DNA from 4 places in the Sporomusa sphaeroides DSM 2875 genome. Region 2 is predicted to be linked to each of the others. Evidence: riboswitches for the same ligand, from Rfam matches in the RefSeq annotation. Region 2 holds a riboswitch; each other region holds the start of a gene.

Evidence for each region. A riboswitch is a leader RNA that binds a small molecule or an ion and turns the genes downstream of it on or off. The one in region 2 is predicted to bind cyclic di-AMP.
Region 1: linked by a shared signal. The riboswitch ahead of SPSPH_RS07670 (C40 family peptidase) and the one ahead of SPSPH_RS09810 (peptidoglycan-binding protein) in region 2 are both predicted to bind cyclic di-AMP.
Region 3: linked by a shared signal. The riboswitch ahead of SPSPH_RS10625 (3D domain-containing protein) and the one ahead of SPSPH_RS09810 (peptidoglycan-binding protein) in region 2 are both predicted to bind cyclic di-AMP.
Region 4: linked by a shared signal. The riboswitch ahead of SPSPH_RS21225 (APC family permease) and the one ahead of SPSPH_RS09810 (peptidoglycan-binding protein) in region 2 are both predicted to bind cyclic di-AMP.

Annotation. Positions count from the first base shown of each region.
Region 1 covers NZ_CP146991.1:1,728,556-1,731,638, reverse strand. The annotation lists gene SPSPH_RS07675 (metal ABC transporter solute-binding protein, Zn/Mn family) at 1-554, opposite strand, end outside; gene SPSPH_RS07670 (C40 family peptidase) at 813-1,460, opposite strand; cyclic di-AMP (ydaO/yuaA leader) riboswitch at 1,485-1,623, opposite strand; gene SPSPH_RS07665 (glycosyltransferase family 2 protein) at 1,720-2,679, opposite strand; gene aroH (chorismate mutase) at 2,849-3,083, opposite strand, start outside.
Region 2 covers NZ_CP146991.1:2,124,574-2,127,656, forward strand. The annotation lists gene SPSPH_RS09800 (hypothetical protein) at 1-139, shown strand, start outside; gene SPSPH_RS09805 (L,D-transpeptidase family protein) at 327-1,046, shown strand; cyclic di-AMP (ydaO/yuaA leader) riboswitch at 1,156-1,298, shown strand; gene SPSPH_RS09810 (peptidoglycan-binding protein) at 1,296-1,901, shown strand; gene SPSPH_RS09815 (DMT family transporter) at 2,022-2,474, shown strand; gene SPSPH_RS09820 (acyl-CoA dehydrogenase family protein) at 2,582-3,083, shown strand, end outside.
Region 3 covers NZ_CP146991.1:2,275,544-2,278,626, reverse strand. The annotation lists gene SPSPH_RS10635 (2-hydroxymuconate tautomerase) at 213-398, shown strand; gene SPSPH_RS10630 (hypothetical protein) at 458-958, shown strand; cyclic di-AMP (ydaO/yuaA leader) riboswitch at 1,193-1,330, shown strand; gene SPSPH_RS10625 (3D domain-containing protein) at 1,336-1,743, shown strand; gene guaB (IMP dehydrogenase) at 1,952-3,083, shown strand, end outside.
Region 4 covers NZ_CP146991.1:4,611,259-4,614,341, forward strand. The annotation lists gene SPSPH_RS21225 (APC family permease) at 1-1,505, opposite strand, end outside; cyclic di-AMP (ydaO/yuaA leader) riboswitch at 1,566-1,701, opposite strand; gene SPSPH_RS21230 (efflux RND transporter permease subunit) at 1,919-3,083, opposite strand, start outside.

The sequences.
Region 1 (3,083 bases), 400 kb from region 2:
GCGGCATTGGCTGTATCGGCAGCAGCCAGAGCTTCCGCAATGTTGTCTACTTCCTTCTGGGCCAATACAGGATCAAGCCAAACATGCGGATCAATTTCGTTTTCTTCATGTTCATGCTCATGCTTATGCTCATCAACATGGTTATGTTCGTCATGTCCATGACTATGGGGAATGCCTTCTTTTAATTCAATACCTTTACTGACCTCAACCGCCGTTGTGCTGCCAAGTACGTCTTTCCCCGTTACTTTGCCAATCCAATGCTCGAAATTGGCACCGTGAAAGAAAAACAGTTTTGCATTTTTAACCTGTATCAAGTCCTTGGCTGATGGTTCCCATTCGTGCGGTTCGGCTCCGGCCGGAACAAGTATATCTACCTCGACTTTGTCGCCACCAACCTGCCGGACGAATTCGTATACCGGATAAACACTGGCCAAAACCTTGATTTTGGCTGCTTGCTGTGTATTATCGCCTGGCGCAGCTGTTCTCTGACCGCAACCACTGACAAGTACCCCCAAGAGAAAAAGTACAACCAAAACCATCCTTGTTTTTATCATATATATCGCTATCCCCTTTTAATAAGAATATTCCTATTAAGATAGTAACAGGCCGGAATCCTACTGTCAACACTTTCCACCCCTTAATAAGATTATTCTTAACAAAAAATCAAAAAAATATAGCGGCAATATAGCTGCCGCTGCTTTTTTTAGCATTATTTTACTTGGTTGCACGGGTGACCTCAAAAGATCGACTGTATATATAGGCATGAAATAACAAAAGCGGGAAGACAGCTAATGCCTTCCCTGCTTGTTGGTTTACATCACCCGGCGGGCGCCAATGTAGCGCGGACCCCAATAGCTACTGCTCATACTGGCAATAGCCACACCGCGGCTGGACGTAGCGCTGATAAAATTACCATCACCAATATAGATGCCGCTGTGAGATGCTCCCGGTGCGTAGGTAGTGAAAAACACCAAATCACCGGGTTGAAGACGACTGTAAGACACAGGCCGCCCAACTGCAAACTGTTCATCAGCCATTCGCGGCAGAGAGATACCACTCTGGGCAAATACGAAGCGAGTAAAGCCGGAACAGTCGAAACCGCCAGGGCTTGTCCCACCAAATACATAAGGCACACCTTGATAACGCAGCGATGTCTGAATAATACGCCGTACCGAAGTTGTGGAAGAATCACGGCTGGCAGGAATATCCCGCCCCATCAAAGCACGATAAGTTTGTGCTCCAACTACACCATCAGGCTCAAGACCCCGAGCTTTTTGAAAAGCCTTGACAGCACTGACCGTTAAGTCGCCAAAATCACCATCTGCTGCGCCGGCATCAAAACCAAGCTCAGTAAGCTGAGTTTGAATAGCGGCTACATCAGCGCCTCGGTCACCGGATTCATATGTACCTGAAGCATGGGCAAAAGCAGCGGTCCCAAAAAAGAGACAAAAAGCAACAATAAACCCGAAATACTTTTGCAATTGGTTTCCCCTCTCCTTGGCCTCCGAGGTTAGCTGACGGGTTAGGGTTGCAGGCACCCTACCTGAAAAGCCAGTGCTAATCAGGTTTCACCCCATAAAACTGGTTCCCCCGTACCTGAGCTGGATTCGGCTTTCTAAAACGCTCCTTGGTTATTATTCTGTATCAAATTTGAAAATCCTGCCTAAAATTCATGGTTTTTTTACAAATTTAGGGAGGATTATAGTTTCCTGATAATTACTACTCGTTACCTTTATTTTGCTGCCGACTCAGATCAGCCTGAAGCCAGTAGAGCGGACGCTGTTTCACTTCTTCAAATATTCTCCCGACATATTCACCAATAATACCAATGCCCGCTAATTGCAAACCGCCCAACAGCAAAATACTGGCCGTAATTGTCGCCCAGCCCGGAACAGCTTCATCGGTAAAAAGCCTAATATAAACAACATGGCCTGTCAGCACAATGCTGCTAAACCCCAGGGCCAGTCCAATATAAAAGGCAAACCGGAGCGGTGTTTTAGAATATGCCGTTATACCATCAAGCGCAAAATGCAGCATTCGCTTTAATGAGAATTTGGATTGCCCGGCAAAGCGTTTCGGCGCAACAAATTCAATCTTAGTCTGCCGATAGCCAATCGCGCTGATCATACCTCGAATAAATCTGGCACGTTCCCGAAAGCGCCGAAAACTATCTACCACCTGTTTATCTAATAATCTAAAATCAGAGCCACCCTCGGTAACCTGTACATTAGACATGGCATTCATCAGTTTATAAAACATGCCTGAGGTAAAGCTTTTAAACCAGGATACTCCTTCAGTATTAATTCTCACTGTCTGGACTACCTGGAAACCTTCTTCCCATTTGGCAAGCAACTGCGGCAGCATCTCAGGCGGATGCTGCATATCGCCATCCATGGTAATAACGGCATCCCCTTTTGCATGATCCAGTCCGCAGGTTAAAGCCACCTGATGACCAAAATTGCGAGCCATAATGAGCGCCCGTACCCGCTTGTCCGCATTGACTAAACGTTCTAAGATAAACGGAGTAGCATCACTTGAACCATCATCGATAAAAATGAGTTCATAAGAATAGGCCAGCGGCTCCATAGCATTAACAACTTCCTGATAAAAGTTGTCGATATTATCCTGTTCGTTAAATACCGGCACAACAATAGATATTACATTTTCCGGTGAAGCCATAATTCAGCCTCCTTTTCACCATTTTATTATTGCACTGCCGGCCAGTGAATGCAAGTCTTGGAACTGAAAAAGCGAGATTACTTCCCATACCTGCAATGACGGTAAGGACCCGCTACAGTCATTGTGAGAGGTACGGCGAAACAATCCCGCTTTTTCACTTAGAACCTTCTTACGCTGTGATATCCTGACGTAAAACCATTGCGTCATGCAAATAAATATGCTTGATATCCTGCTGACAAGTATCGGTATTCCAAAGAATCAATACCCTGATACACAGCGGCAGCGCTTCAGGACACTCTATTTCCTGGGTGCCAAACAATGGCACTTGTGTCCAGCCGAGTTTTCTTGCACCTGCAGCCGGAAAAGCCGCGTTTAAATCAGGGGTTGAGCTGAATATCACAGCG
Region 2 (3,083 bases):
TGTGCGTAGTAGCGTGCAGGAAAAAGTCCAAGCAGAGGTAAGTGACCGTTTAGCCGGATACCAGGATGAGGTGGTCTTGCTTTCTACGTTGCTTACTAACACTAATAACTATTTTGATGCCAAACGCAGTCAAGAATAATATTCATTTGGATCTTAATCCCGCAAAGTGCCATTGGGTTATGGTAGCTAATGCGATGTAATGTGTTAAATTAACCGGCTTTAGCCGGTTAATTTTTTTGTTGGCCTGACAGCATGTAAAATTTCATACCCTTGCGGACAGCTGCATATATTTTCTGAAGAATACAGTCTGTAAGGGGGCGAACCAGGTGAATTCCTTATGGTCGTTTAAAGTCAGGCGTTCACGGATATTTTTCGGTATAGCAGTATTAGCTATTTTAAGCATTGTTTTTAGCATTCTTGGCTTTGAGTATATGGATGAACAGGACCTGGCGGCAATTGATAGTCGGCAACCCTTTGAGGCACCTGCCGGTAAGGTGAGCATTCTAATAAAAGTTCAGTCAAGGGAGTTAGAGCTTCATAACGATGGTGAGCTTTACAAAAAGTACCGGATTGCTGTGGGTAAAAGTAAAACTCCCACTCCTATTGGCGAATGGAATGTTGTATGGAAGGATTATGACTGGGGAACAGGGTTTGGTACTCGCTGGATGGGGTTAAATGTGCCGTGGGGCACATTTGGTATTCATGGGACCAATAAGCCATGGTCAATTGGACAATTTGCCAGCCATGGCTGTATCAGAATGCGCAATAAGGATGTCGAAGAGCTGTTTGAATGGACTCCTATTGGTACTCCGGTAAGCATTACAGGCAGAAATATTAGGATTGAAAGAAATTTGAAATATAAAGCTTCAGGCTCCGACGTAGCTGCGCTGCAGCTTAAACTTAAAGAGATGGGATACTTTCAGGGACGGGCTGACGGCTTGTTTGGCACTATGACAGAAGAAGCGGTTAAAGCTTATCAAGCAGATAAAGGGGTAGCTGTTACCGGTGTAGCGAGTAAGGAGTTATGCACGGCGCTGGGAATATAATGTTTGCCTCCAATTTTTCCTGAAATTTTTAAATAACTGAAAGAAATAGACGATATGACAAGAATATACCATGATATCGAATTTGACCAAGCTTGCAATTTGGTATATTATATTTATAATGCCGAATCCTTATATGGTACGGGGGAACCAATAGAAATACAGGGGTGAATCCGCAATCGCGGTAGGGCGTTCTCACATTCTCTTTTGCCCAAACCCGACAGCTAACCTCGGAGGCGCATTGTAAGAGAGGTGAAACCATTGAAAAGAGCCTTTTGGGCGTTTACTTTTGCATTGGTCATGCTGTTTGCAGTAAGCAGCCCATCGGTCGGACTGACTGCGGAGCAGCCGGAAAAAGCGCCGATTGCTGTTGGCGCACGTGGCGATGAAGTACGAGCGGTGCAGAAGTTTTTGGCAGATGGTGGTTTTTATGCCGGCGCGATTGATGGGATCTTCGGTCCGATTACCGCTAAGGCCGTAAAAGAATTTCAACGTAATAATGACCTTGAAGTAACGGGGATTGTTGACAAAGAAACATTCGCCTATCTTGGGCGCTTGACGAGTGAACCCAGCAGATACAGCCGCTCTATTGTTATGAAGGCATCAGCGTATACGGCGCATGATCCTGGAAATGGCAGCTATACATACCGGGGCAATTATTTACGTAAGGGTTTGGTTGCTGTCGATCCATCGGTTATTCCTTTGGGAACCAGATTGTATATTAAAGGATATGGGTATGCAGTAGCTGACGATATCGGCAGTGCGATTAAGGGTAACCGTATTGATTTGGCTTATGAGAACCGCCGCGAGGCTTTGGCTTTTGGCGTTCGGCAAGTAACAGTATACATACTTGACTAAAGAGGCTTAGCAGAGTAAGCCTCTTTTTTTTATTCCAAAGCCGGTTATCCTGGAATATTAATAACTTCCAAGTATTATACTACACTTAGAATTGTGCAAATATACGGGGGCGTGTCTAAGTTGAACTTCATCTCAAGCGAAATGCTGCCATTAGTATTAGCGTTGATTTCCGGGGTATTAATGGCGGTGCAGGGGTCGCTGAATTCTTCGTTAAGTAAAGTTATTGGTCTTTTGGAGGCCACATTTATTGTACAAATTACCGGAAGTTTGTTGGTAATGATCTTGCTGTTTTTGTTTAAAATGGGTAAGGGGAATTTGTACGCATGGCAAGGAGCACCTTGGTATTCCTGGTTGGGAGGTATGATTGGCGTTGCCATAATATATTTGGTAGCTGCCAGTATCCCCAGTGTTGGTGTAGCCAATGCTACTACCGCTATAATTGTCGGACAAGTATTGACGGCCATTCTCATTGATCATTTTGGCGGCTTTGGCCTTGAACGTATGGCTTGCAGCCCTCAACAGCTGTTTGGCTTAGTATTACTTGCAGTTGGCGCTAAACTGCTGTTAAAATAGCGCGTTTTTTCATTTTTTTGCAATTTGGGTGTTAACAAAAAAATCATTATGCGGTATACTTATCTTTAGTATTTTTTTGTATTATGCGAACAATAAGGAGGCAAGGCATGGATTTTAACTTTACTCCCGACCAACTGGATCTACAAAAGATGGTAAAGGATTTTGTGGCTAAAGAAATTACTCCGCACGCTTTAGAAATGGATAAAGACGGTGTGGTTCCAGCTGATCTGTGGAAGAAGCTTGATGAAGCAGGCTTGCTCAATTTAACTGTTCCTGAAGAGTATGATGGACCAGGTCTTGATGCCCTTTCAATCGCTCTTATCTATGAGGAACTGGGAAAAGGGTGTGCTGGTGTAGCTACAACAACGGCAGCCAATGCTTTAGCTTCTTATCCGGTAGTATTATTGGGTACTGATGAGCAAAAGCGGAAGATGTTTGATGTTCTTAATAATGGTAAATTAGCCGCTTTTGCGCTGACTGAGCCAGGTGCCGGTTCTGACGCAGGAGCAGTTGCCACTACCGCTGTTAAAGACGGCGAAGATTATATTCTTAATGGAACAAAGTGTTTTATTACTAATGGTGGCATTGCTGAAATTTATATTATTTTTG
Region 3 (3,083 bases), 150 kb from region 2:
CTTCAATATCTAAAATCACAAGGTGTGTTTACTATACTGTATGAGCCATATAATAAAAGTGTTACTCCCACATCATGTCAAACAGGATAGGAACAGGTAACCGCAGTACAGACCAGAAAAATGTTTGTTCCTATTTTACATATGCAGGGATTATTACCTTGGGCAACGAAGATGATAGATAGAGAGAAAATCATTTCAAGGAGGGAATACCTATGCCAATTGTACAAATTGACCTGATTGAAGGACGTTCACTAGAGCAAAAACGTGAAATGGTAAAAAAAGTAACCGAAGCTATTGTAGAAACAGCCAAATGCCCGCCTGAAGCCGTAACTATAGTAGTACGCGAGGCTTCTCCCCAGCATATCGGCAAAGCCGGTAAACTAGTATCTGATAAATAATTATTGAAGCCATTTCGCTTGCGAAATGGTTTCAATTTTAGAAAGGTGGCGCTTCTCCGATGAGACCCATACAATTTGCGTTTGAGCTTGAAACTTCGTTAAGCAGACAAATAGAGACATTACATGACACTGCCACCACCGGCACTGTGCCAATACCGGTATTGGGGCTTATCAAAAACTCTCAGACGGAGTTTTTAAAACTTTTATCAGCACTTAATACCGGCGAGAGCGACAGCGTTCGATACCCGGCGGTAACGGAGACCCAATTGCTGGGATCAGACGCGGTCTGGCAGCAAGCTACCCAAAATACAACTGCTGCTAATGCCTGTCTGCAGGAGCTTACTGCTCTTTGGTCGATTTACATTACCATCGACAAATGTGTGCAGTTTTACCAGCAGGCGGCTGTAAACAGCGCACAGCCTCAGGCACGGCTGTTTTTTAGCTCGCTTAGTCATGTAAAAAAAATTCTGCGCAGAAGGCTTGATGGCATTATTCAGATTTACTACAATTATTATTGGGGAGAGTTAGGGTTTGCGCCGTTTATTTTAGGAAAAGACTAGGTGACGCAAATTTCAAGGTAACATAATAATAATTCTGATGGGGCTGCCGTGCTGGTAGTCTCATTTAATTATGTAGCTATATTGCGGTTTCAGCGGCCGGACTTACGCTAGTTCTAAGTTGACATTTATTTATGCGTCCGGACAAGCATAACCAAGGAAAAGCCCGGCTAATAATCAATATCGCCGGATAACTACTTCTAAACATGCTTGCCTAACCGGCGGATATTCTGTAATATATAGGCCATGCCGAATTTCCAGAGAAAAAGGAAAACGGGGGAACCATTTCCGGGGTGAATCCGCTAACAAGCGGTAGGGATTTCCCTTTGTCCCGAACCCGTCAGCTAACCTCGTAGGCATTTAGAAAGGGGTGTTTTACAATGAAAAACATCAAAAAAATTATTTGCAGTACCCTTACCATGGCAGTTTTAACTGCCGCGATTTTACTGCCGCAGGCATTTGCCGCACAGGCTGGCCAACCTGGCTATAAAGCCGTTTTGGACGTAAAAGCTACCGCCTACGCTCCCGGACCGCACGATAACGGTAAATGGGGCAACCTGACGTATCTGGGTACCCAGATACGCCCTGGCGTAATTGCTGTTGATCCCCGGATTATTCCCCTTGGCTCAAGAGTATATATTGAGTTTGCCGATGGCAATACCATGTATGGTGTGGCCGAGGATACCGGCGGCGCAATTAAAGGCAATCGTATCGACATTGCCATGCAATCTGTTGAGCAGGCTTATGAGTTCGGGATTCAGAATGTAAAAGTATATGTTCTTAATTAACAACAATGCCTGGCTTTTTGCCAGGCATTGTCTACTGCATAACAGAGGTGCCTGCGCCTTTATAATATTGACGGCTGTCAGCACCAGGTCAGCGGTTTTTCTTATTTTTTTTATGAATTACATACAAAGTGGTAGATTTGGTAAGTTTATTTATGTTATTATAATTAGAAATACCTATTACGAGATGTTGCATGAAAGGAGTCAGTTAATGTTTGACAACAAATTTGGCCCCGAAGGTTTAACTTTTGATGATGTTTTGCTTGTGCCGGCAAAATCCGAAGTTTTGCCTAGAGAAGTAGAAGTATCCACGTATCTGACAAAAAATATCAAGCTGAATATTCCTATAATCAGCTCCGGCATGGATACAGTCACCGAAGCACGTATGGCGATTGCCATGGCGCGTGAAGGTGGCATAGGGGTAATACATAAAAATATGCCAATTGCGCGTCAGGTTAATGAAATTGACAAAGTCAAACGTTCAGAACATGGAATTATTGTTGACCCAATATTTTTATCTCCGAACAACACCCTGCAGGATGCTCATGATCTTATGGAGAAATACCGCATTTCCGGTGTACCGGTAACTGAACATGATAAGCTTGTCGGTATCCTGACCAATCGCGATTTGCGTTTCGAAACAGACTTAAGCCGGAGAATCGGCGATTGTATGACCAGAGAACATCTGATCACTGCCCCTGTTGGCACTTCCCTGGAAGAAGCCAAGGAAATCTTGCGTGAGCACCGGATAGAAAAGTTGCCGCTGCTTGATGCTGAGGGGAATTTAAAAGGACTTATTACTATTAAAGATATTGAGAAGGCGCAAAAGTATCCAAGCTCAGCCAAAGATCCCAAAGGCCGTTTACTGGTGGCAGCCGCCGTTGGTGTCGGCGCAGACATGATGGACCGGGTTGAAGCTATTGTAGCGGCCAAAGTGGATGTTATTGTTGTCGATACCGCCCACGGTCATTCGCAAGGTGTACTTAACGCAGTAAAGAAGATTAAGGATACATTTCCTCACGTCGACCTCATTGCCGGTAATGTTGCTACAGCGGAAGCTACCCGTGACCTGATTGAAGCCGGCGCAGATGCCATTAAGGTAGGCATTGGACCAGGTTCCATTTGTACTACCCGGGTAATTGCCGGTATCGGTGTACCCCAGATTACAGCAATTTATAACTGTGCCCAAGCTGCGCGCCCGTATAATGTTCCTATTATCGCTGACGGCGGTATCAAATATTCCGGCGATGTTGCCAAAGCCATTGCAGCCGGGGCCCAGATCGTAATGATCGGCAACCTGCTGGCCGGTACGGAGGAAAGTCCTGGAGAAACCATTATTTATC
Region 4 (3,083 bases), 2.5 Mb from region 2:
TATTTGATGGTCTCATACACAACACGGGTGGGACTGGATACAGGCACAATAACGGTGTGTTTGCCTTTGGGAAAGGTGGCCGCACCTCTTTCATAACATGCTTCCGGCAGGTGCAATTGCTCCGACATGGTATTATAATGTCCCCGGATGGCTTTAAATATATAAATCATGATGGGAATGAAAACAAGCACAACCCAGGCTCCATAAAGGAATTTCGTTACCGTAATAATCAGAACCACCAAACCGGTGACGGCAGCGCCAAGACCGTTGAGGAAGGCCCGGACCTGCCAGCCCTTACCCCGCTGCCGGTACCAGTGCACCACCATACTGGCCTGCGCAATGGTAAAGGAAATAAAAACACCAATAGCATACAAGGAAATCAGGTGCTCGGTATCTCCCTGAAAAGCGATAATCAATAACGCAGCGGCAAGGGTGAGCAGGATAATCCCGTTAGAAAAGGTTAACCGTTCACCGCGGGTTGACAGATAACGCGGCAGATAGCCATCTCTGGCGACAATAGCCAACAGCATCGGCAACCCGTTGTAGGCGGTATTGGCGGCCAGATATAATACCAGCATGGTCGTGAATTGAATATAGTAATACGCTGCCGAACGGCCGAAAATTTGCTCAGCCAGTTGCGACATGGCGGTTACTTCGGCAACAGGCAGGATATGATAGTGCATAACAAGATAGGTGATACCCAGGAACATAAAGCTCAGGATACCGGCCATCCAATAGGTGGTAACCGTTGCGTTGCGGGCCTCAGGCTGTTTGAACATCGGCACACTGTCAGCAATAGCCTCAACCCCGGTCATAGAGCTGCAGCCATTGGCGAAAGCCCGTAAGATGACAAACAGCATGGCCCAGTCCAGTTGCTGACGGGCCAAAGACTCCGGCGGCAACAGATAGGGTGCGCCGGTGAAGGCTTTCCAGACACCTGTTGCAATTAAAGCAATTACGCCGAATAAAAAGGCGTAGGTGGGTATAACAAAGGCATTGGACGATTCCCGGACACCGCGCAGATTCACCAGCATCAGCAAACCAAAGAGCACCATTACATCCAGGGTCACTTCGTGCCCGGCCAGGTCAGGCAGAGCGGAAACAATGGCCGCCGTACCGGCTGAGACACTTACAGCGGCTGTCAGCACATAATCGGCAAATACCGAACCGGCAGCCACCAACGCCGGCATTTCTCCCAGGTTTTTTTTGGCCACAGAGTAGGCCCCGCCCCCGCCGGGATTAGCCTTCGCGACCTGCACATAGGACAAAACCACGATGCCCAGCAGTAACAGAATGGAGAGCGCCACCGGCGCCATAAAGCCATAGGCAATAATACCCGGAACAGCCACCAGGGTAAGCATAATTTGTTCCGGCCCGTAAGCCACCGACGATAACGCATCAGAGGAAAAGATGGATAAGGCTTTCCACTTGGGAAGTTTTTCATGAGCCAATTCCCGGTTGTGAAGGGGCTTGCCGATAAGTAATCGGCGAAATTCGCGCATCATACCAGCGCCTCCAGTTTCATTATTCGATTTTTGGGCATAAGAAAAAGACCTGACGGCCTTTCGACCCCTTGCTTTGGCCTGCGAAGTTAGCTGACGGGTAGGATGACAAGAGAAAACATCCCTTTTGTCACAAGGACAAAATTAACCCCAAAAGTGGTTCCTCCGCTTCCATTACGGAACTCGGCCTTATATTGTGTATGCATTGTTATCTTACTGCTTTTCTAATCAAACATAAAGTCCTGCTACACTTGGCTTATGCCTGCTTATCGCTGCCTATAGGCACAGAACACAATAGGCTTGACGGCTCGCAACAGCACGCTATTTTCCGCCCTCGCACTCGGTCTTTCATTACGGTTGATATACGAAAAATATCCCTGCCGTTCCGGTAAAGAACGGCAGGGATTTCTCCATACTTATGCTTTCCTGAATACTTTCTTCAAACTAAACTTTCCTTGTTGAATATCGTCAAATACCGTGTACACTACCGGCACTACCACCAGGGTGAGAATGGTCGAAGTCACCAGACCGCCGATAATGGCATGAGCCATCGGTGCCCGGGCTTCAGCGCCCGGCCCGATTCCTAACGCCAGCGGCAGCATACCGAAAATCATTGCCGCGGTTGTCATGATAATCGGGCGCATCCGCTGGATGGCTGCTTCGACTAAGGCCTGGTTGCGTTCCACGCCTTGTTCACGACGCTGTTTGGCGAAATCCACCAGCAGGATGGCGTTCTTGGTAACCAAGCCCATCAGCATAATAATACCGATGAGGGACATCATACTGAGTTCACTGCCCATAACCAGCAGGCCGATGATGGCACCGATTATGGCTAACGGCAAGGCCAGCATAATGGAAAAAGGATCAAGGTAGCTTTCAAACTGGGCTGCCAGGACAAAGAAGATAAACAACACTGCCATGCCCAGCGCCAGGACCATGCTGCTAAAAACGTCATTCATGGATTCCGTCTGACCGGTAGCCACAAATTGATAGCCTTCCGGCATATCAATTTCAGCCGCTTTTTTCTCAAACGCAGAGTTAAATTCGCCCAAAGTGATTCCGCTTAAGTTAGCCGAAATGGTAATTTGCTGCTGATTGTCATAACGTTTGATTTGGGCCGGACTGGTGGCATAGACAGTGTCAGTCACCTGTGACACCGGCACCATGACGGCCTGGCCGGCCTCATCGCGCGCCGTTCCTGACAGGTATACCTTGTTGACATTGCCCAAACTGCGCCGCTCTTCCGGATCTAAAATGACCCTGACATCATGTGAGTCGTCACCGTCCTTGTACTGGGTAACAACCTTACCGTTAAACATGGTCTGCAAGGTATCGGCAATGCTGGCTGACGAAATACCCAAGTCAGCCGCCCGGTCACGATTCACGATGAATTGGGCGTCAGGGTTGCCGGGTTCATAGCTTGACGATACTTCGACGGCTCCCGGAATGCCGGCAACCGCTTGCTGTACCTGCTCGGCAATCATCGCCAGGGTATCCAGCGACTGCCCCTGAATAACCAGCGACACCGGTTTGCCGCCTGACAGGCCTGACTGTTTCATGACACTGATATCGGCACCGGGA